One region of the Pseudarthrobacter sp. Hb11 genome, then DNA from elsewhere that is predicted to be linked to it. Evidence: predicted binding sites of a transcription regulator. Region 1 holds the regulator's gene; each other region holds the start of a gene.
The links. The regulator LexA, encoded in region 1, represses DNA repair genes until DNA is damaged. The targets are predictions, from matches to a motif close to TCGAACANNTGTTCGA.
Positions count from the first base shown of each region.

Region 2: a site for LexA is predicted at 2,426-2,441, ahead of AC50X7_RS07010 (HNH endonuclease signature motif containing protein). Genes of this name have one in related genera too.
Region 3: a site for LexA is predicted at 2,763-2,778, ahead of AC50X7_RS00670 (DUF6504 family protein). Genes of this name have one in related genera too.

Region 1 is NZ_JBWZCM010000017.1:39,787-46,795, reverse strand. It holds gene hflX (GTPase HflX) at 1-1,142, shown strand, start outside; gene AC50X7_RS17360 (ATP-dependent DNA helicase) at 1,135-3,192, shown strand; gene lexA (transcriptional repressor LexA) at 3,214-3,945, opposite strand; gene AC50X7_RS17350 (LysM peptidoglycan-binding domain-containing protein) at 4,315-4,671, shown strand; gene AC50X7_RS17345 (histidinol-phosphate transaminase) at 4,735-5,853, shown strand; gene hisB (imidazoleglycerol-phosphate dehydratase HisB) at 5,914-6,540, shown strand; gene hisH (imidazole glycerol phosphate synthase subunit HisH) at 6,537-7,009, shown strand, end outside.
Region 2 is NZ_JBWZCM010000003.1:76,139-83,147, reverse strand. It holds gene AC50X7_RS07020 (hypothetical protein) at 1-20, shown strand, start outside; gene AC50X7_RS07015 (universal stress protein) at 218-643, opposite strand; gene AC50X7_RS07010 (HNH endonuclease signature motif containing protein) at 897-2,369, opposite strand; gene AC50X7_RS07005 (phosphatidylinositol-specific phospholipase C/glycerophosphodiester phosphodiesterase family protein) at 2,687-3,550, shown strand; gene AC50X7_RS07000 (hypothetical protein) at 3,577-4,623, shown strand; gene AC50X7_RS06995 (oxygenase MpaB family protein) at 4,880-5,674, shown strand; gene AC50X7_RS06990 (phosphatase PAP2 family protein) at 5,751-6,563, shown strand; gene AC50X7_RS06985 (LLM class flavin-dependent oxidoreductase) at 6,589-7,009, opposite strand, start outside.
Region 3 is NZ_JBWZCM010000001.1:123,308-130,316, reverse strand. It holds gene AC50X7_RS00675 (DNA polymerase III subunit alpha) at 1-2,390, opposite strand, end outside; gene AC50X7_RS00670 (DUF6504 family protein) at 2,387-2,725, opposite strand; gene AC50X7_RS00665 (hypothetical protein) at 2,859-3,248, shown strand; gene AC50X7_RS00660 (chorismate mutase) at 3,267-3,587, opposite strand; gene AC50X7_RS00655 (VOC family protein) at 3,607-4,029, shown strand; gene AC50X7_RS00650 (SOS response-associated peptidase) at 4,069-4,830, opposite strand; gene AC50X7_RS00645 (mycoredoxin) at 4,960-5,217, shown strand; gene AC50X7_RS00640 (lipoate--protein ligase family protein) at 5,345-6,091, opposite strand; gene AC50X7_RS00635 (DUF2177 family protein) at 6,108-6,500, shown strand; gene AC50X7_RS00630 (thioesterase family protein) at 6,519-7,009, opposite strand, start outside.

The DNA.
Region 1 (7,009 bases):
GCCGTGACAAGCCGGACCCGGGCACCTTCCTGGGCTCAGGCAAAGCGCTGGAACTGAAGGACATCGTGATGTCCACCGGCGCGGACACCGTTGTGGTGGACGCTGAGTTGGCGCCGTCCCAGCGCCGTGGCCTTGAGGACATCGTTAAGGTCAAGGTCATTGACCGGACAGGGCTGATCCTGGACATCTTCGCCCAGCATGCGAAGAGCCGGGAAGGCAAGGCGCAGGTGGAGCTCGCACAGCTCGAGTACCTCCTGCCACGCCTCCGCGGCTGGGGCGAGTCGATGTCCCGCCAGGCCGGTGGCCAGGTGGGTGGCGCAGCGGCCGGTATGGGCTCGCGAGGTCCCGGTGAGACGAAGATCGAACTGGACCGCCGGAGGATCCGTACCCGCATGGCCAAGCTTCGGCGCGAAATCGCCGCGATGAAGCCTGCACGGGAGACGAAACGCGCCAACCGCCGTCGCAATGAGGTGCCCTCGGTGGCAATCGCCGGGTACACCAACGCCGGCAAATCCTCACTGCTGAACCGCCTCACGGACGCCGGGGTGCTCGTGGAGAACGCACTGTTCGCCACGCTGGATCCCACGGTGCGCAAAGCAGAAACGGCCGACGGGCTGGGATATACGCTGGCCGATACCGTCGGATTTGTCCGCTCCCTGCCCACCCAGCTGGTTGAGGCGTTCCGGTCTACCCTTGAGGAGGTTGCCGATTCCGACTTGATCCTTCACGTCGTGGACGCCTCACACCCGGACCCCGAGGGCCAGATAACTGCAGTCCGCAAGGTCTTCAGCGAGGTGGACGCACGCAAGGTTCCGGAAATCATTGTCCTCAACAAGGCCGACGCCGCAGATCCTTTTGTGGTGGAACGGTTGAAGCAGCGCGAACCGCGCCACGTGGTGGTGTCGGCCCGCACGGGGGAGGGTATCCCCGAGTTGCTGAAGGCGATCAGCGAGTCCATTCCGCGTCCGTCGGTCAAGCTGGAGCTGCTCATCCCCTACGACCGTGGGGACCTGATGAGCAAGCTGCACGACTCCGACGCCGAGATCATCAGCGTTGACCATGATGAAGCCGGTACCCGGGCAGTTGTTAAAGTCCGGGAAGGCCTCGCGGCTGAACTGGAACCATTCGTCAGCAATGACTGACCTCGTGGCTGACGAAGCCACAGGCGCGGCCGGCGAGCAGTTCGTCATCGAGCTGCTCGACCGCGCCGTTGCCGGCATGGGCGGGCAAAGCCGGAGTGGGCAACGTGAAATGGCCAGGCAGGTGGCCCGGGCAATCGAAACCGGCGACCACCTGCTGGTCCAGGCGGGGACGGGTACGGGCAAGTCCCTGGCGTACCTGATACCCCTGATAGCCCACGCCCTGGAGAGCGACAAGCCGGCCCTGGTGTCCACCGCAACGCTTGCCCTGCAAACGCAGATTGTAGGCCGGGACATACCCCGGCTCCTGAAAACCATCACTCCGGCGCTGGACCGGCCGGTAAAAGTGGCCCTGGTCAAAGGGCGGTCCAATTACGTCTGCGTGCATAAACTCGAAGGCGGGTTTCCCTCCGAGGAGCCCGCGGAGGGCCAGCTGTTTTCCCTGGGGGAGGACACCAGCGTCCCGCACTTCGCCGCGGCTGTGGGCGGTCCAGCCTCCCAGCTGGGCAAGGAAGTGGTCCGCTTGCGGGAGTGGGCGGAGAAAACCACCACCGGCGACCGCGATGAGCTCCTGCCCGGCGTCACCGATCGGGCCTGGCGGCAGGTCTCCGTCACGTCCATGGAATGCCTGGGCGCCCAGAAGTGCCCCATGGCCGCAGAGTGCTTCAGCGAGCTCGCACGGCAGGACGCCGCCGAAGCCGATGTTGTGGTCACCAACCACGCCATGCTCGCCGTCAGCGCCTTTGAAGGCCTGGCCGTGCTGCCCGAGTACGACGTCGTGGTGGTTGACGAGGCCCACGAACTCCAGGACCGGGTCACCGGCGCCGTCTCCGGACAGCTCTCGGTGGCCATGGTCCACGCCGCTGCCGCTGGCGCCCGCAAGCACACCGCCATCACGGTGGACGCGCTCAACGCCGCCGCCGCAAACCTCGAGCTGGCCCTCGCGGGAGTTCCAAACGGGTTGCTCCCCAATGGCCTGAACGACGAGCAGCTGGACTGCGTGGACCAGCTGCGCGAGGCCTGCCGGGCAGCACTGTCTGACTCCAAGGGGGACAGCAGCACCACTGCCGACGGCGGGCGGCAACTCGCGCGCTCCCGGCTGATGCTCATCCTGGAACTGTGCGAACGGCTCCTCGCCGCCCGTGAGAACCGGGAAGTGGTGTGGTTTTCCCGCGCCAGTTCCTTTGACCCGCAGCAGGGATACTCGCAGCCCGACGAGACAGCGCCCGCGCTGATCAACATCGCTCCGCTGTCCGTAGCCGGGCGGCTGCGTGAGGGCCTGTTCACAGGTCATACGGTGGTGCTGACCTCCGCCACCCTCGCGATCGGCTCAGCCTTTGAGCCCGCCGCAGGCGGACTCGGGCTGGTGGGAGAAGGCGCCCCCAGCTGGACCGGTATCGATGTTGGATCCCCCTTTGACTACCCCAAGCAGGGAATCCTGTACGTGGCCGGGCACCTGCCCAAGCCGGGCAGGGGGGCATCCCCCGAATCGCTCGCCGAGCTGGAGGCCCTGATCAGAGCCTCCAACGGCGGCGCACTATGCCTGTTTTCGTCCCGGCGCGCGGCAGAAGAAGCAGCCGATGCACTGCGGCCCAAGTTGGATATGACCATCCTGTGCCAGGGCGACTCCACCATGACGGCCCTGGTGAAGCAGTTTGCCGACGAGCCCGACACCTGCCTGTTCGGCACAATGTCGCTGTGGCAGGGGGTGGACGTTCCCGGGGGCTCCTGCCGCCTGGTGGTCATCGACCGGATTCCCTTCCCCCGGCCCGACGATCCACTGATGACCGCCCGGTCCCGCGCCGTGGCGCAGGCCGGCGGCAACGGCTTTATGTCAGTCTCGGCCACCCACGCTGCAATCCGGCTTGCCCAGGGTGCGGGCCGGTTGATCCGGTCCACCGGGGACAAGGGTGTGGTGGCAGTGCTGGATTCCCGGCTGGCCACCGAGCGATACGCCGGATTCCTTCGCGGTGCGCTGCCGCCGTTCTGGTCCACAACGGACAGGAAGACGGCGGTCGCGGCGCTGGAGAGGCTGGCAAAGGAGAAGGTGTGAGCAGGCGCCGCAGCCCGCGGCTTAGAGCGAGCGGAGCACCGACACAACCTTGCCCATGATGGTGGCGTGGTCGCCAAGGATGGGCTCGTACTGGGTGTTTTGGGGGAGCAGCCAAGTGTGGCCGTCGCGCTGGCGGAAAGTCTTCACAGTGGCTTCGTCGTCCAGCAGCGCCGCGACGATGTCTCCGTTGGCGGCGTCTGCCTGGCGGCGGACCACCACCCAGTCGCCGTCGCAGATGGCGGCGTCCACCATGGAATCGCCGGCAACCTTGAGCATAAACAGTTCTCCCTGGCCCACGAGTTGGCGGGGGAGCGGCATCACGTCCTCCACCACCTGGTCCGCCAGGATGGGACCGCCGGCAGCGATCCGGCCCACGAGGGGAACCATGGCAGTGTCCATGGCGGTGGGAAGCACGGTAACGGTGCCGCCGCCGGGCAGGAGAGGAGCCGGCTCGGCCGCCTGCTTGGGAGAACCGCCGTCCAGCGTGAGGGGCATCAACACCTCCATGGCACGCGGCCGCTTGGGATCGCGCCGGAGGTAGCCAAGCTTTTCCAGCTGTGACAGCTGGTGGGTGACGCTGGACAGGCTTGCCAGGCCAACGGTGTCACCAATCTCCCGCATCGACGGCGGGTACCCGTTGTCATTGACCGAGCGCTGGATGGTCTCGAGGATCTTTTTCTGCCGTGGCGTCAGGCCCTTGGCGGTCTTCTTCGGTTGGGAGGTTGCCCTTCCCCCGGCGGCTGCTGCTGCCATATTCGCCAATGCCTTTCGGTTGCCCCGGGCTCCTGTGGCCCGGACCTGAAGTACACGCCGTAAATTGTCAGACCCTGCTGATCAACTTCAGAGTGGTTGTTCTTTCCTTCAAAGCTAGGCCAGCCACATTGCTTTTTCAAACATTTGTTCTAGCGAGTCTCGACATTGTTCGTTGATAAGTGCTAAAACAGTAGGAGCAAAGTTCGAACATTTGTTCTACTCCGAACGCGGACATTCGAAGACTCGGACCAAGAGTCGCCGGGGCTGCGGATCCGGAGGGGGAACATCGGGCAGCACAGTACGGTCCAGGAGGGCTAAGTCATGTCAGCTACATCTGCTTCGCAGGATTCATTTTCGGTGCACCACCTTATGTCCGGGCCGGACCAGCGGCCGGCGGAGCGTCCTACGCCCCTCCCGCCCCTGCGCCTGACGCGTCGCGGAAAGATCGTCCTGATCGGGATTCCCCTGGTCCTGCTGGCGGCCCTGCTGCTTTCCCTGGCCGGTTTCTTCAACTCGCCGGCAAGGGCCTCCGAATCGGCGACGGACCTGGCAGTTACCCCAACCGTTACCGTTACCGTGCAGGCGGGCGAATCCCTGTGGGCCATTGCCGGAAGCGTCGCCCCGCAGCGGGACGCGCGCGACGTCGTGGCTGACATCGTCCAGCTGAACAACCTGACCGGCGGTGCGGTCCTTCCTGGCCAGCAGTTGTACGTCCCCTCCCGGTAGTGGCCGGCGTCCCAGGAAGCGGTCACATTTTCCGGCGCCCGGCGCGGGCACTAAACTGTTCAGGTGAATGACCAGCTAGAGCGCCTCAACCGGCTACCCCTCCGCAGCAACCTCCGTGGGCTTACCCCTTATGGTGCGCCCCAGCTGGAAGTCCCCATCCTCCTTAACGTCAACGAGAACACCCATGGTGTCCCGGAGAACGTTAGGGCCGCCATCAGTACGGCAGTGACGGAAGCCGCTGCCGGTCTCCACCGGTACCCGGACCGCGAGTTCACGGAGCTGCGCAGGGCCCTTGCGGAATACTTGGGGCATGGGCTCGATGAGTCGAATGTGTGGGCGGCCAACGGGTCCAACGAAGTGCTCCAGCAGATTCTCCAGGCTTTTGGTGGCCCAGGCCGCACGGCACTGGGCTTCCCTCCCACGTACTCCATGTACCCGTTGCTGGCCAGTGGTACGGACACCGAATACGTCGTGGGTGAACGCGCTGACGGCTACGGTCTGAGCGCAGAATCTGCAGCGCTCCAAGTGAAGGAACTGCAGCCCAGCATCGTTTTCCTCTGCTCGCCGAACAATCCCACGGGAACCGGCCTGGGGCTCGATGTGGTGGAAGCCGTCTACGAGGCCGGGCATGCCAGCCAGACCATTGTCATCGTTGACGAGGCGTACCACGAGTTCGCGCACGACGGAACCCCCAGCGCCCTGACCCTCCTTCCCGGCCGGGAGCGGTTGATCGTCTCGCGGACCATGAGCAAGGCGTTCGCCCTTGCCGGAGCGCGCCTGGGCTACATGGCCGCGGCTCCGGAAGTGACTGACGCACTGCGGCTGGTGCGGCTGCCGTACCACCTGTCCGCCGTAACGCAGGCAACTGCCCTCGCGGCCCTCCAGCACCGCAAGGCACTGCTGGCCGATGTTGAAGACATCAAAAGGCAGCGCGACCGGATTGTGGCTGAACTGGCCCGGATGGGCCTCAAGCCGGCGGCCTCCGATTCCAACTTTGTCTTCTTTGGCGGGCTGGAAAATCCCCGCGAGGTCTGGCAGAAACTGCTCGACGCCGGCGTCTTGATCCGCGACGTAGGGATCCCGGGCCATCTTCGGGTGACCGCAGGAACTGAGACGGAAACCACTACGTTCCTGACTTCCCTGGAAAGCATCCTTACCGGCCAGCGCAAGCTTCCGGCCTAGACTTGAAGCAGCGGCGCTGGACGCCCTGAACCATTCCTTCTTCCCAAAGGACACTTGACCATGAGTTCCACCGGATCCAACGCGGCCGCGGCCCGGACCGCACGCATGGAGCGTGCCACGAGTGAATCCTCCGTGCTCGTGGAGATCAACCTGGACGGCACCGGCATCTCGGACATCGACACGTCGGTGCCCTTCTACGACCACATGTTGACAGCGCTCTGCAAGCACTCGCTGATCGACCTGACCGTGAAAGCCACCGGGGACATCCACATCGACGTCCACCACACGGTGGAAGACGTTGCCATTACGTTCGGAGAAGTGCTGCGCACGGCCCTGGGAAACAAGGCAGGAATCCGCCGCTTCGGCGAAGCCACCGTACCCTTGGACGAGGCACTGGCCCACGCGGTGGTTGACGTGTCCGGCCGCCCTTACCTCGTTCACGGAGGTGAGCCCGCAGGCCAGGAGTACCACCTGATCGGCGGTCACTTCACAGGCTCGCTCACCCGCCACGTCTTTGAGGCGATAACCCTGCACGCAGGGATCTGCCTCCACATGAACGTCATCGCCGGACGGGACCCGCACCACATCGTCGAGGCCCAGTTCAAGGCGTTCGCCCGCGCCCTTCGCGCCGCCGTCGAATCCGATCCGCGTGTTGAAGGCATTCCCTCCACCAAGGGTGCGCTGTGAGCGGCCAGGTACTGCGGGACGGCGCAATCATCGATCCGTCGGCTTCGCAGAAGCTGCCGTCGCCAGAGGGGAAGCCCACGGTAACCGTGTTGGACTACGGCTCGGGAAACGTGCGCTCGGCAGTACGCGCCCTCGAGCGGGCAGGTGCAGAGGTAATCCTCAGCTCCAAGCCCGAGGACGTCCTGAACGCCGACGGCCTGGTAGTCCCCGGTGTCGGCGCCTTTGAAACCGTTATGCGCGAACTTAAGGCCGTGGACGGCATCCGCCTCATCGGCCGCCGTGTCGCCGGCGGCCGCCCCGTCCTCGGCATTTGTGTGGGCCTTCAGGTGCTTTTCGAAGCCGGTGTGGAACACGGCACAGAAGCTGAAGGCATCGGCGAATGGCCCGGCAAGGTGGAACTCCTTCCAGCGGAAGTTGTCCCGCACATGGGCTGGAACACCGTCAAGGTACCCGTTGGGTCAAAGCTGTT
Region 2 (7,009 bases), on a different contig from region 1:
AAAGGGACGTGTCGAGCTAGCGGACAGTACTGACGGTGCGGGCCGGAAACGGCAGGCAACAACCTGGATCAGTGCGCTGGCCGTGTTGGGCGCCTGGCTCCCGAAGGAATACCGGGGGAGCAATACCAATGATCCAGGTGGCCCGCACCTTCTTGCCCGCAAACGCAAGCGGGCGACGGCGGGAAGTCCCGGCGTCGCCCGCTGCTTGGCTTAGCTGCTAGTCGTCGTAGGTGTTGGCGATGTAGACATCACAGGGGGCGTTGTGCGCCACGCTGTTGGCGACGCTGCCCAGGAGGCGGCCGATCCCGCGCATCCTGCGGTTACCCACCACGATCAGCCGGGCGTCCAGGCGCATGGCTTCCTTGATCAGGGCATCAGCGGGCTTGCCGCGGGCAGCGGAGTGGGTGATCTCCAAGCCCGGCCCCGTGTTCGAGGCCAGCCAATTGGCGACTCTTTCGGCGCTGTCGGCGTTGGAGATCCGCACCTTGTCCGACCCGACGCCGAAAGTCTCGGCGCTTTCGGTCTCAAACGCGGTCACCACGTGGAGCGACGCTCCCAGCGACGTGGCCAGGTCCTTTGCGGCTTCCGCGGCTTTCCTGGCCGACTCGCTGCCATCAACACCTACAACAACTACTCCGCTCATACCGTGCTCCTTTTGCTGGTATCTGTGATTTAGCGTTCCGTAGCCAGTCTAGGGAACAGGGGCCTGGAAACCCCATGTCATCTTGCGGATAGCCTTGCTTTGCAGTCCGCTTAGCGCCGGGAGCTCAAAGTCGTCCGGGACAGTCCACGGGGACGTACCCGCGGCCTGGCCCAGGCGGGTGACCTTCATGCCCTGCCGGAGAACTGGTCCAACCCCAAGGACTGGCTCGTTCAAGGCGCCCGGTGCGCACAGTTCAGCCGGTGGCGTGAAGGAACCTCTCCAGGTCGTCTTCCCCCGGGGACACTCCGATGTAGACAAAGTCCGGAGGGTCGCGAGGGGGATCATCGGACAGCGTTTGCAGTATGTCGGGCCAGCGGGGTGGTTCCCGGTCGTGATGTTCGGCTTTGTAGTGTCTGCCGGTAGGTGAGGTCCATCCTGGCGGTTGGTCCTTGGTTGCCGGGGTTGGTCTCCAGCCAGTGGCGTGTTTGAGGTGGTGGTGTTTCGGACAGAGTTGGGCGAGGTTGCTGATGCCGGTGGTTCCGCCGTGTTGCCAGGCGGTGAGGTGGTCGGCGTCGTTGTCGAGGGATGGGTTGCTGCAGCCGGGGAAGGTGCATTTGCCGTCCCTGAGCTGCAGTGTCCTTTTCATGGGTTTGGTGAGGCGGTAGCTGGTGCGGCCGATTTCCAGTGGTGCGCCATCGCGGGGGTCGATGAGGACCCGGTAGAACGAGCTGGCGCCATCAGCGACGAGTTTGCGGGCCATGGATGCCGGGATCGGGCCGTAGCCGTCCAGTGTGGCTGGTTCGTCGGTGACGCCGAGCAGCGCGAACACCGGGACGGTGACGAGCGCATCAACCTTAGGTGCAGGGACCTTTCCAACCTCGAGACTGTGGTGCCCGTTGCCGAAGCTGCCCGCAGCGGGAGCGTTGAGGAGCAGGCCGGCGGCGGTGTCGAGCCGTAGTTGTGTGAGCGTCCGGGGCTCATAGGGGCCTTGGAGTCCGCGGGCGAGGGCGGTGGAGCGGTTCCAGATGGCGCAGGCGGTGTCCGCGGGCAGGTACAGCGAGACCCATGCCATCCCGTCCTTGTCCGGCCGGTACTCCACTCGCCGGTCCGCCACACTCTTGGCGTGGCGCTTTTCAATGGACTCGGCGTGGTGGCGTTCCCGCCAGGCGCGGGCTTTGGCTTTGAACCGGTACGCCGGTATTTCTCCGAGCTTGGCCGCCGCGGCAGGTTGCAGCGCGTCCGGGCCCAGGAAGTGGGTCTCAAGGGCCGACGCGCCGGCGGGGTTGAGGGTGGCGGTTTCTTCGACCATGACCTGGGCATGCCGCCAGGAGATCGTCCCTGCTTGGAGGGCGGTCAAGGTCAGCGGCAGCGTGGTGACCAGGGCGTGGGATGCGGCCAGGAAGGCGCCCGCGGCCCTGCCGCTGAGGGCTAGGAGGCTGCCGATTTCGGCGGCGACCGCCATCTCCTGGGCCTGCACCGGCGCGTCCACCGGCGCGACAGCGTAGACAGTATCCGAATACGCGACGGCAGCCCGGGCCTTCAGACCCGCGATCCCGGCCTCGACAACTGCGGCGCCGGCAAGGATGTCCAGGCAGCCATCCGCCAGCGCGGCCAACGGATCAGCTTCATCAACTGCCCCGAAGCCGGCTCCGTCAACCTCGGCATGAAGCACGGCAAGAGCGGCCTTGATGTCCTCAAACGCCTTCGCCACCGCCGCTTTGCCCATGGATTCATCATGGCAAGGGGGTCCGACATTCCGGTCGAAAAGCGATCTCAAGCAGCTCAACCGCCGGTTCGATAAGCTCAACCACCGCTCCGGCCGCCAAACACCATTTGGCGGGCAGTGGCAACCGGTTTTGGCCATTAGTCCCATTCGTTCAGGAGCTGGAACTGATGCCGGCGCCGGACTCCTCCTGTTAACCGTCCCGCAACCATGGGGCCCTCCTGCGTTATTGCGCGGCGACAAAGCTTTTCACGCACCCACTGGCCCGCACCCCCAAGGCCGGCCAGTGAATCCCCATGAGTTGTACCAAGGAGTACTTCGTGTTCGTGAAAAGCACCATCGCCGCCCTCGTTGCCCTGACCTCCCTGACCGGAACGGCCGCAGCCCCCTCCACCGTTACCCAGGCATCCAGCCCGTCTCCCGTAACCCTCGGGCAGCCCCTCGCCGCAGCGCACGCCCACAACGATTACGAGCACGACCGCCCGCTGTTCGACGCCCTGGAACACGGCTTCACCAGCGTGGAAGCCGATGTCTGGCTGGTTGACGGAGAACTCCTCGTGGCCCACGACCTCGAGGACGTCCAGCCCGGCGTCACGCTCGAAAGCCTCTACCTGGAACCGCTGCAAGACCTGGTCCGCGGCCAGCAGGGCCACAGTGTGTACCCCGGATGGGACGGCAGCCTGCAGCTCCTGATCGACATCAAGAGCGACGGCGAAGCCACCTACGCCGCCATTGAGCAGGAACTGGCCGAGCACCGCGACATCATGAGCCGCTACAGCCAGGGCAAAACCAAGACCGGCCCCGTCACCGCGGTCATCAGCGGCAACCGCCCGCTGGCCACGATGCAGGCGCAGGAGAAGCGGTTCTCGTTCTATGACGGCCGCTCCGCCGACCTGACCGCCGGCAAGCCTGCCGGCCTGATGCCGCTGGTCAGCGACAACTGGACCAAGCTCTTCACCTGGCAGGGCGTCGGACCTATGCCCGAGGCCGAGCGCGCCAAGCTGCACGCCTACGTTGCCGCCGCCCACGCTGAAGGTTACCGCGTCCGCTTCTGGGCCACCCCGGACCAGGCCGGCCCCGCCCGCGAGGCCATCTGGAACGAGCTCTTCGACGCCGGCGTGGACCACATCAACACCGATGACCTCGAGGCGCTGCAGCAATTCCTCGCATCCCGCACGCAGTAGCCACCCGGTAGCAGACAGGCAACACCATGACTTCGAAAACCCTTACGGCAACAACGACGACGGCGGCCCTCCTCGCGCTCAGTCTTGTTGCGTCCCAACCCGCCAACGCTGCGGACACCGCGCCCACCAAGGACGCATTCAGCTTCGGCGTCATCGGCGACATCCCTTACGGTGACGCCGAAATCGCCAAGTTCCCCGCCCGGATCACGGACATCAATACGGACAGCGGCCTTGATTTCGTGGCCCACGTGGGCGACATCAAGAACGGATCATCCGTCTGCTCAGACGAATACTTTGCGTCGATCCGGCAGCAGTTCGACACCTTCAAGCACCCCTTGATTTTTACGCCGGGCGACAACGAGTGGGTGGACTGCCACCGCACCAACAACGGTGCCTACAACCCGCTGGAACGGCTGGACAAGCTGAGGGAAGTGTTCTTCAACCAGCCTGGCAAGACCCTCGGCGCCACGATGCCGGTCAAGTCCCAAAAGGAGCTGGGGCTCCCGGAAAACGTCCAGTTTACGCAGAACCGCGTGGCTTTCTCCGTGGTGAACGTCCAGGGCAGCAACAACTCGCTCCTGCCGTGGAGCGGCCTAGGCGAAACCGCCGTCACCCCCGAGCAGCAGGCCGAAGTGGAGCACCGCACGGACGCCGTCCTGGACCAGATCCGTGACACGTTCGCCGACGCCGCCCGCCGCAACGACAGGGCCGTGGTGCTGATGACCCAGGCCGACATGTTCGATCCCTCGCTCCTCGCCGCGGCTACGGCCAACCCGGACTCAATGTCCGGCTTCCGGGAGATTGTGGACACCATCATCGAGGAAACCAACCGGTTCGACGCGCCGGTCTACCTCATCAACGGGGACAGCCACGTCTTTGCCGAAAACCAGCCGCTCGCGGCGGGCTCACCCTGGCTGGAAATCTACGGCCAGCAGGAAGCCGCGGACGATCTGCAGCGAATCACCGTGGACGGCTCGGCCAACGCCACCAACTACGTCAGGTTCACGGTGTCCGGGAACAGCGCCGCCGACGCACCGGTCCTGGCATGGGAGAAGGTCCCCTTCACCCAGTAGCTGGAAGCGGGACGGTAGCAGCTGAACCAGACAATAGCGGCACACAAAGGAAGCGGACGACGGCGGGGGGTCCCGGCGTCGTCCGCTTCTTTTTGTTGGTGCAAGGAAGCTTAGTGGATAGCTTCCGCGGACCGCTGTAACTGTCCCACCGAAACCCATCCTAGGGCCGTGGCTTCCCGCCCCGGGATATTCGCGCCCGCTGGACGTGAGGTCCCGCCGTCGTCCGTTCTTTCGGCTCCTCCGGTACCCTGTTGAGATGGTGCGTGGACTTGCGGATTTGGGGGCAGAGGGCATCCTGCTGGCCGGAGCAGGACGTGCCATCCTGCTGCAGCTCGCCGACCCCGCCGTGGGCCGCGGCGTCGCCGAGCACAGCACATTCACGGACCGCCCGATCAACAGGCTCACAGGCACCCTCACCTACGTCTACGCCGTCGTTTACGGCTCGGACGAACAGCTGAAGGAGGTCCGCCGCCGGGTGAACCGGGCCCACGTGCCCGTTCGCGGCGCTGCCAATGAAAATTCCTCGGGATACAACGCCTACAACGCCGACCTGCAGCTCTGGGTGACGGCGACGCTCTACGACACCGCCTTCACCATCACCGAGAAAATCTACGGACCGCTCGACGACGATGCCGCCGACGCGATGTACCGCGACTACGCGAAACTTGGCACGGCCCTGCAGCTTCCGGAGCGGATGTGGCCCGAGGACAGGGCAGCATTCCGCCGCTACTGGGACGAGCGGATCCGCACGTTGCGCGCCGATGAGAACGCCGTACGGGTGGGCCGGGGCCTCCTTTACCCGAAGCGCGCCGCGCCCTGGTACCGCGCCATCATGCCGTTCGCCCGATTCCTCACCGCGGGTCTCCTTCCCCACCAGTTGCGCAACGACTTCGGCCTGCCCTGGAGCGACCGCCACGAGCGCCGCTTCAACCGCACCATGAAGGCCCTGGCTGCGATCTACCCGAAGCTGCCGCAGCGCATCCGGCACTGGTTCAAGAACTACTGCCTGAACCAACTGGAAACTTCACCCCGCCAGGGAGTCATTGCGTAGTTCCCTCATAAGCCCGCCGCGCAAGATAAGCTTGCTTACTAATTCAGTTCGTGGTGGCGGGAGAGGGCTCAGGGAAATGGTTGCAGGAAAGAATCTGCCGGAAGCCGGGGTGAGCGGCGAAGTCCACCAGGACCGCTTTGTTGGCGGGCAGGACCTGACTCGGTGGGATACCAAACCCGGCCAGCTCCTGGCCTCCACTGTCCAGCGGATCAGCCGGCTGCTGGGTTCACATGCGGCTTTGGTTCTCATCCTTGCCGCCGGTGCGGTGTTGGCCGTTGCGCTTGCCGCGGTGTTCGCCGAGGTGTACGAATCCGTGGTCCAGGCCGACGGCGTTGCGGGGCTGGACCATCCGATCCTGGACGGCGCGAAAACGCTCAGGTCCCCGGTGTTGGACACGGTCATCACCGGATACACGGACGTGGGCGGGACCGTGGGCATGCCCGTGCTGGCGCTGGCCATCATGATCGGGCTCGCGGTGAAGCGGAAGTCCTTTACCCCGGTCATTCTGATGCTTGTTGCCGGCATCGGTTCACTCCTGATGACCATCGCCGGCAAGGAACTGGTGGGCCGGACCCGGCCGGACCTCGCAGACGCCGTGCCGCCGTACGAATACTCCGCCTCATTCCCCAGCGGCCACTCGCTGAACTCAGTGGTCATTGCGGGGATCGTGGCCTACCTGATCATCCTCCGACTCAAGTCCGCCCGCGCTCGGGTCCTGACCGGTGTGGCTGCAGGGGTCTTCGCGGCCACGATGGGGCTGAGCCGTGTTTACCTCGGGCACCACTGGCTCACGGACGTCCTGGGCGCCTGGGCGCTGGGAGCCGCGTGGTTGGCGCTGGTCATCACGGCCCACCGCCTCTACCTCACCACCCGCGTGCACCCTGCCTGATCTGCGTCCGGCAGGTGCACGCCCATCAGAGTGCCGACCCGATCGAGGCCAGTTCTGCGGCCGGTGAATCGGCGAAGCGGTTGTCCGGCCGATCCAGGCCGTAGTGCTCCCGCAGCGTGTGGCCGGTGTACTCGGTGCGGAACAGGCCGCGCTCCTGCAGGATCGGCACCACCTGGTCAACAAAAGCCTCCAGCCCGGAGGGAAGCACCGGCGGCATGATGTTGAAGCCGTCCGCCGCGCCGCCGTCGAACCATTCCTGGATGGCGTCCGCCACCTGGACGGGCGTTCCGGTGAAGGTGCGGTGGCCGCGTCCGCCGCCCAGCCGGCCGATCAGCTGCCGGACCGTGAGCTTCTCCCGGCGGGCGAGCTGGACAATCAGCGTGTAGCGGCTCTTGGCCCCCTCAATCGCGTCCTCGCTGGGCAGGTCGTCCGGGAGTTGGCGGTCC
Region 3 (7,009 bases), on a different contig from region 1:
CAGACGTTGTCCACTACTTCCGGGGAATACCCTTTCTTCCGGGCTTCCCTGCGGAAGAACTCCTCAACATTCAGTTCCAGGACCTCGTTGCCCAAGGCACGACGGAATTCATCGGCTTTGGCCAGGCCGCAGCCGGTCATCACGTTGAACGTTTTCAGGATCTGTTCATGGAAAACGGTCACCCCGTGGGTTTCCGCCAGGACGGGCTTCAGGTCCGGGTGGGGGTACACCTCGGGTGCAAAACCATGCCGGTGCTCCAGGAATGGCCGGACCATGTCCGATTTCATGGGCCCGGGCCGGAAAAGCGAAATGTCGATGATGAGGTCGTTGAACTCCCGCGGCGCCATCTTGCCGATCAGTTCGCGCTGCCCGGGTGACTCAATCTGGAAGCAGCCCAGGGTGTGTGTGCTCCGGATTAGTTCAAAGGTGGCCTCATCATCCAGGGGTATGGCGTTGAGGTCGATGTGCCCGTTTTCTGCGATGTAATCCGGGCCGGACCCGTCCTGGCCTGCATCATGTTTCCCTGCAGCCACCACTTCCTCTTTGGACGAGTGGATCCTGATGACCTCTCGGACCGCAAACGCCATGGCGCTTTGCATCCTGACACCCAGGACGTCGAGCTTCAGCATGCCCATGGGATCCATATCGTGTTTATCGAACTGGCTCATGGGCAGCCCCAGGCCGCTGGGCTGGACCGGGGTGCGGTCCAGCAAGGTTGCGTCCCCCAGGATCACACCACAGGGATGCATCGAGATATGCCGCGGCAACCGGTCAAGGCGTTCCGTCAGGTCCACCAGCAGGTCCAACTGCTGGTTGCCGTGGGTATCGCGCTGTTCCACCCGGCCCGCAAATTCCCTCAGTTCAGGCTTTTCCTGCAATGCCTCCCGGAATTTCCGGGCCGAAAACCGCCACAGCTGTTTCGCGATGTCCCCCACGTCGCCGTCATCCATGCCCAAAGCCAAGCCGGCATCCCGGACTGCGCCTCTTGCCCGGTAGCCGTTCTGCATACTCATCAGCGTGACCCGCTCGGCGCCGAAGCGCTCGAAGATCCGGCGGTAGACGTTATGCCTTTCGGCGCTTTCGACGTCGATGTCGATATCAGGCAGGGTGGCCCGGTCCCGGGAAAGGAAGCGCTCGAAGATCAGGTCATGCTGCAGTGGATTTACCTGGCTGACGTCGATCAGGTAGTTGACGAGGCTTGATGCACCAGATCCGCGGGCCGCCGCCCTCACCCCCATGTCCTGGATCATGCGTGAAACTTCGGCAACTGTAAGGAAGTAGGACGAAAAACCCAGGTTCTGGATAATGCCCAGTTCGTGCTCGAGCCGGTACCGCATTTCCTCTTCCCGGGTTCCCGAAATACCCGGGAACCGCCTCCCGATTCCCGCCTGGCAGCGCTGCACCAGTTCAAGATGCGGATCCTGGTTGATCCCGATGACTGAAGCTTCCGGCACCACAGGCTGTTTCCAGCCCATATCGGTGACGGGGTCCATCCTGCAGAGATCGGCGAGCGCCTCCGTTTGTGCCATCAGTTGTTTAAGGTCTGCTGTACCGTATCCGGCGGCGGAGATGATTTCCTTGCCCAGTTGCAGCATGTGGGCGGCGGATTTGAGCCAGCCCTGGCCATTGGGTTGGAGCATTGGCTCCTGGGCCAGCTCCGGCAGCGATTTGAGGGTCCGGGCTGAATCCAGGACGTCGGCGGTGGCGGCTCCGTCCTCCGCGCAGTACCTCACCGCGTTGCTGAGGATTGCCGGTATGTTGTGTTCTTCCGCGAGCTTGAGCATCCGGACGGCATGCGAGGTGCTCAGCGGGGCCCCCGGGGCGCTGAGCTGCGAAACGATCTCGGTGACCACTGTTCCGGCGGGCATGGCGTCGAGCCATTGCTTGAAGAGTGTCCGCGGGCGCAGGTACCGGCGGCCGCCCATGGCACGACCAACATCGGAATCCGGCCCGATCAGGACCATCAGCACGGGTTTGAGGGTCCGGGGATCAAGGGTGCGGGAAGCAAGCTCCGCCCTGGTGACTGCCACAGGCACGGTTCCCCCGGATTTCCCCGAGGTGCGGGCATGGGCATCGGACACCAACCGGCACAGAGCACGGTACCCGGCCCCGTTGTTGTTGCCGCGGGCGAGCACCACCACACGGCCCGCCAGCTGGGTGCGGTGATCGCCGTCGTCGTCATAAACCGCCAGGTCCACCCCAACTATGGGATCAATACCCGCATCCATGCACGCCTTCAGGTGCTTGACGGTTCCGTACAGGCCGTCACGGTCGGTGCAGGCGAGCGCGGTAGCGCCGTCGGCAGCGGCGGCCTGGGCCAGTTCCTCAGGCCAGGAAACGCCATAGTGGGCACTGAAGGCGGTGGAGACGTGGAGGTGCGTGAAGCTCATGCTGTCCGCGGGCGCAGGGCGTCATGGATCCGCAGGAGCCGCCAGCGGCCGCTCCGGACATGGCGGGTCAAGTCAAGGGTGAGTGGTTCTTCCTGGTCATTGAACGCGCCGGAACAAGCAGCCGATGGAAGCACCTGGACCCGCCAGATCTCGTGGTCCACCAGTCCGGGACCGGTTCCCAGCGGCGCTCGGCTTTCCTCGGCCCACCACTGCCGGCGCTCGTACCATCGGACTGGCTCGGCGCAGACCGAATAGGGCCGCCCTGCCCATTGGAGGCTCACCGGCTGGCCTTCCGGATTGCAGGCAACGTCCACGGATTCGCTGAACATCCCCATGGGCACCTCCCTGACAGAGCAAGAAATAAGGACACATTCGAATATGTGTTCGAATACTTCAAGTCTAAGCCAGCGGCGGCACAAATCCTAGGCGGGGGTGGACGGACCGATCGGCAGGGAGCAGGATTGTGCCATGAGCACCCATGACGCACTCCTCAAGCAGGTCAGCATCAAAGCCCAGGACTCCACCCTCGTGGCCACTTTCGACATAGACGGCAACATCCCCGGTTCCGGTGCCTACGTGGTAGGGCTTGTGGCTGCCAGCCCGGACTACTCATCACAGCGGCGCCTGGGCATTGAGTTCATGAACGGGGAGGCGATCGCCTTCTTCTCGTTCAACCATGAACAGAGCGCGGAGGAGAACTACGATCTTTCCGGGGTCACCCACTCGGGCAACACCATCACCGGCCATTTCCCGCTGGCAGCCATTAACGGGCTCGGCAAAGGGCACGTGATGACCGGCTTCAGCGAAGCGGACGGCCGGGATTTCCAGTCCGGCGTTCCGGTGGAGGAAAACCTGTAACAGCTGGGCTGAAGAAGCTCAGCTGTTTTCTTTGTGGACCCGGAGTTCGAGTTCGATGAACCCTGAGATCATGGCCCGGTAGGTGGACTCAACGATGTCCGGGTCGATGTCCTTCTTCACAGCAGCCGAGCGGACGTGCTCGATAATCCGCTCCACACGGCCGGGGGCACGGACCTCGGCGTCGTCACCCTTGAGGGTTCCGGCGATCCTGATCAGCCGTTCACGGCGGGCAATGAGGGTGACAATCTGGTCATCCACCTCGTCAACGGCAACCCGGACGGCAGCGAGCTGTTCCTTGTCGGCCAGTGCGTCTCTATCGTTCCCTTGAATTGTTGCCATCCTCTGACAGTATCGAACCATGCAGCCCAGAGTCGACTTCATTTCACTAGGCGTCCGCAGCGTTCCGGCGTCCCGCTCCTTCTATGTTGAGGGCCTTGGCTGGCCAGTCCACCGCGAATTTCCTGGGGATGTGGTGTTCATCCAGGTGAACCACGGCCTGGTCCTGTCGCTGTGGGACGTCCGCCAGATGCAGGCCGATGCCGGCGTCAGCGAGCCCGGCCCGGTCCCATGCATCACCCTCAGCCACAACCTTCCCAGTACCGGGGATGTTGACCGGGTCTTGGAAGAGGCTGCCGCAGCGGGAGCAACCATTATCGCCGAGCCCATCACCCAGCCCTGGGGCGGCTACAGCGGGTACTTCGCAGACCCTGACGGCTTCCGCTGGGAAGTGGCCTACAACCCCACGTGGGCAGTGGACGACGCCGGATCCGTCAGCGTTTAGCCCCTCGGCCAGCCGGGCCGGGGCTGCTTTGGCCGCGGCTTAGAAGAGGGCTTCCACCGGGCGGATCAGCTCGGGGCCGTTGTTGCGGACGTTGCCCACCTCTTTGCCCACTGATTCAACGTGCCAGTCCGACGCCACGTCCTTGACCCCGGACCGGACCAGGTCAACCAGCGCCGCAGCGTCGCCGGCGTGCGGGTCGAGCCACACCTGCATGGTGGCCTTGTCCATCGGCAGCGGCACCCGGTCATGCAGCGCGGTCAGCTTGCCGAAGACGGTTGATTCGCTGCCCGGCGGCGGAGTGTCAGTGGTCAGGATGGACGTGGAAAGCATCCAGCCGCCGGGCTCCCCTGCGGGCCAGGACGGATCGTTCCACCACTCATAGAGCCCGGCAAAAACCAGGCCGCGGCACCCTCCCGGATGCACGTAGTAGGGCTGTTTCGCCTTCCCGGTCCCCTGCTTCCATTCGTAGTAGCCGTCCGCGGGCACCGCGCAGCGGCGAGACTGGACAGCCTTCCGGAATGCCGGCTTTTCCAGTACGGACTCGCTCCGGGCGTTGATCATCCGCGAACCGATGCCCGGGTCCTTGGCCCAGGACGGGACCAAGCCCCAGCGCGCCACATGAAGCTGGCGCACCTGCCTGGGCTCCGGGCCCTCGTCAATCAAACGCTCCAGGACAATAGGCACATCGTCAGTCGGCGCAACGTTCCACGACGGCGGGATGCTCACCTCCTCCTCGAGCTCGGCGTCGAACTCCGCCAAGAGGTCCCCCACGGCACGTGCCATTACATAGCGTCCACACATTGCTCCAGCATGCCATCGGCGGCAGGAGCTGTCATCCAAGGACGCCAGGGCCGCGCTGTAGCTGGGAATACGCGGCTTCGCGCTACCGTTGACGGTAAGGAAACACTGACCGACTCATAGGAGAAACTTATGGACTTCACTCCCGAATCCGGCACCATCACCATGTTCTCCACCACCTGGTGCGGCTACTGCAACCGGCTTAAGAAGCAGCTGGACTCGCAGGGCATCGGCTACACCGAGATCAACATCGAGGAAGTGGAAGGCACCGCCGAACTCGTGGAGCAGCTCAACGGCGGCAACCGTACGGTTCCCACCGTCCTCTTCCCGGACGGCACCGCGGCCACCAACCCGTCCGCTGCCGAGGTCAAGACCCGCCTCGCGGCCTAGCCGGCAAACCGAACCAGAGGTTCGGAAACCCACGCGTCCGCCGTGGGAGACGTGCAATACACAGAACGGGACCAGCACTTCGGTGCTGGTCCCGTTCTGACAGCCGGGCAGTGGCCCCCTGTGCGGGTCAAGCCCCCAGGCTGCTGAAGGCAGCGGTGTTAAGGGTGGCATGGCCCGTATAGGTGGCCAGCAGCGCGTCCTCCACTGCGGCAACATCCACCCCGGGCACAAGATCGTTGACGGCTCCCGCAGTGGCCGGGTCCCACTCCAGTCCCAAGGCCGCGTAACTTTCTGTGAGGACCCTCCGGATGGGGGCGGAGTCCTCCGCCACAATGACTGAGCTGAACAGCCAGCCGCCGGACACCACCCGCTGGGCTGTGCCCACCAGCTTCACCTGCGGGCCGCCGGCGGGAGCCGAACCGTGCACGCTGTATTCCCCGGGGCAATACTCACCGGGTATTTCTCCCACGCCCGCCTGCACCCCTACGCTGCGCAGCGTTTCGGCAAACAGCTCCCCGAAGTACCCGAACCTGCTTTTGGATCCGGCAATGGCGTCAGAGTCCGGTTCGATGTGGTCCACCACGAGTGTTCCCTGGTGGTAAGCAGCCGCGCGCCCTCCCGCCCGCCGGACCAGCGGCTCAAAGCCGTTGTCGCGACAGGCCTGGGCCGCCGCGTCGAAGCCGGGCAGCCGCGTGTCCCGCTGGCCGAAGGCGACGGTGGGGGCAGGACGGTACAGCCGCAACGTGGGGCCGATGTCCCCCGCCCTCGCCTTGGCCAGGAGCTCAAGGCCAAATTCCAGGTCGCGGGCCGCGCCGAGCGACTCTTCCTGCCGCACCACCGTGAGCGTGTGGGATCCCGGTCCGGCGTGGTGCATGTTGCTAAGCTCCCCTATGGTCATCTTGCAATTCCTTGTTGTCGCCGCCGCGTTCGCAGTTATTGACGGCGTGTGGCTTAAGCTGATGAACCCGTTTTACCGGAGCCACATCGGCGATTTGCTGGCGGACAAGCCAAACCTAGGGTACGCCGTCGCCTTCTACGTCATATACATTGCCGGGATTGTCTTCTTTGCCCTCCGTCCCGCGCTCGACGGCGGCAGCTGGCTTACCGCGCTGGGCTACGGTGCGGCGCTGGGCGCCTTTGCCTATGCCACCTATGACCTCACCAACGCGGCCACCCTGAAGGTGTGGCCGCTGCAGCTGATTGTGGTGGACATGCTGTGGGGCGCGGCGCTCACAGGGTTGTCCACCTTCGCGGGCTGGCTGGTCTTCCAGGGCCGGAGCTGAGCCGCCTCGGCCGGAATTTCAGGTCCTGCGCACGGTCAGGATCTGCTCTGCCCGGCCGAAGGGTCCCTGGAGGTCGTGCAGCACCGTTGAGGTAAGGCCGATGCCGTCCCGGCCGAAGGAGACGGCGTTGTCCAGCCCCAGCCACTCCCCCTCCGGGCGGCGATACATGTGGATCTGCAGGTCCAAATTCGGGAATGCATAGCTGTCCTTGCCCGGAGGGACCCGTGCGGCGATGCCATTGGCGGTGTCCACCAACCCCATCAGCCGGGCGAGGTCGCCGCTGTCAGCGCGGTCCGTCAGGGGGTGGTCAGTGCGCAGCCACACCTTCCCGGCCCCGGGGCGGTGCCCTTCGGCTACACGCATCTCCAGGGAACGGATGTAGCCGCCGGGCCACACTGACGGGCCGTCGTAGGGCTTGCATTCATCAGGTCCGGGAATGGTTATGTCTTCAACCGCGGCCACCTCGGAGGTATCGCTGGTGATCATCCGCCAGGCCGTTGCCCGGATGG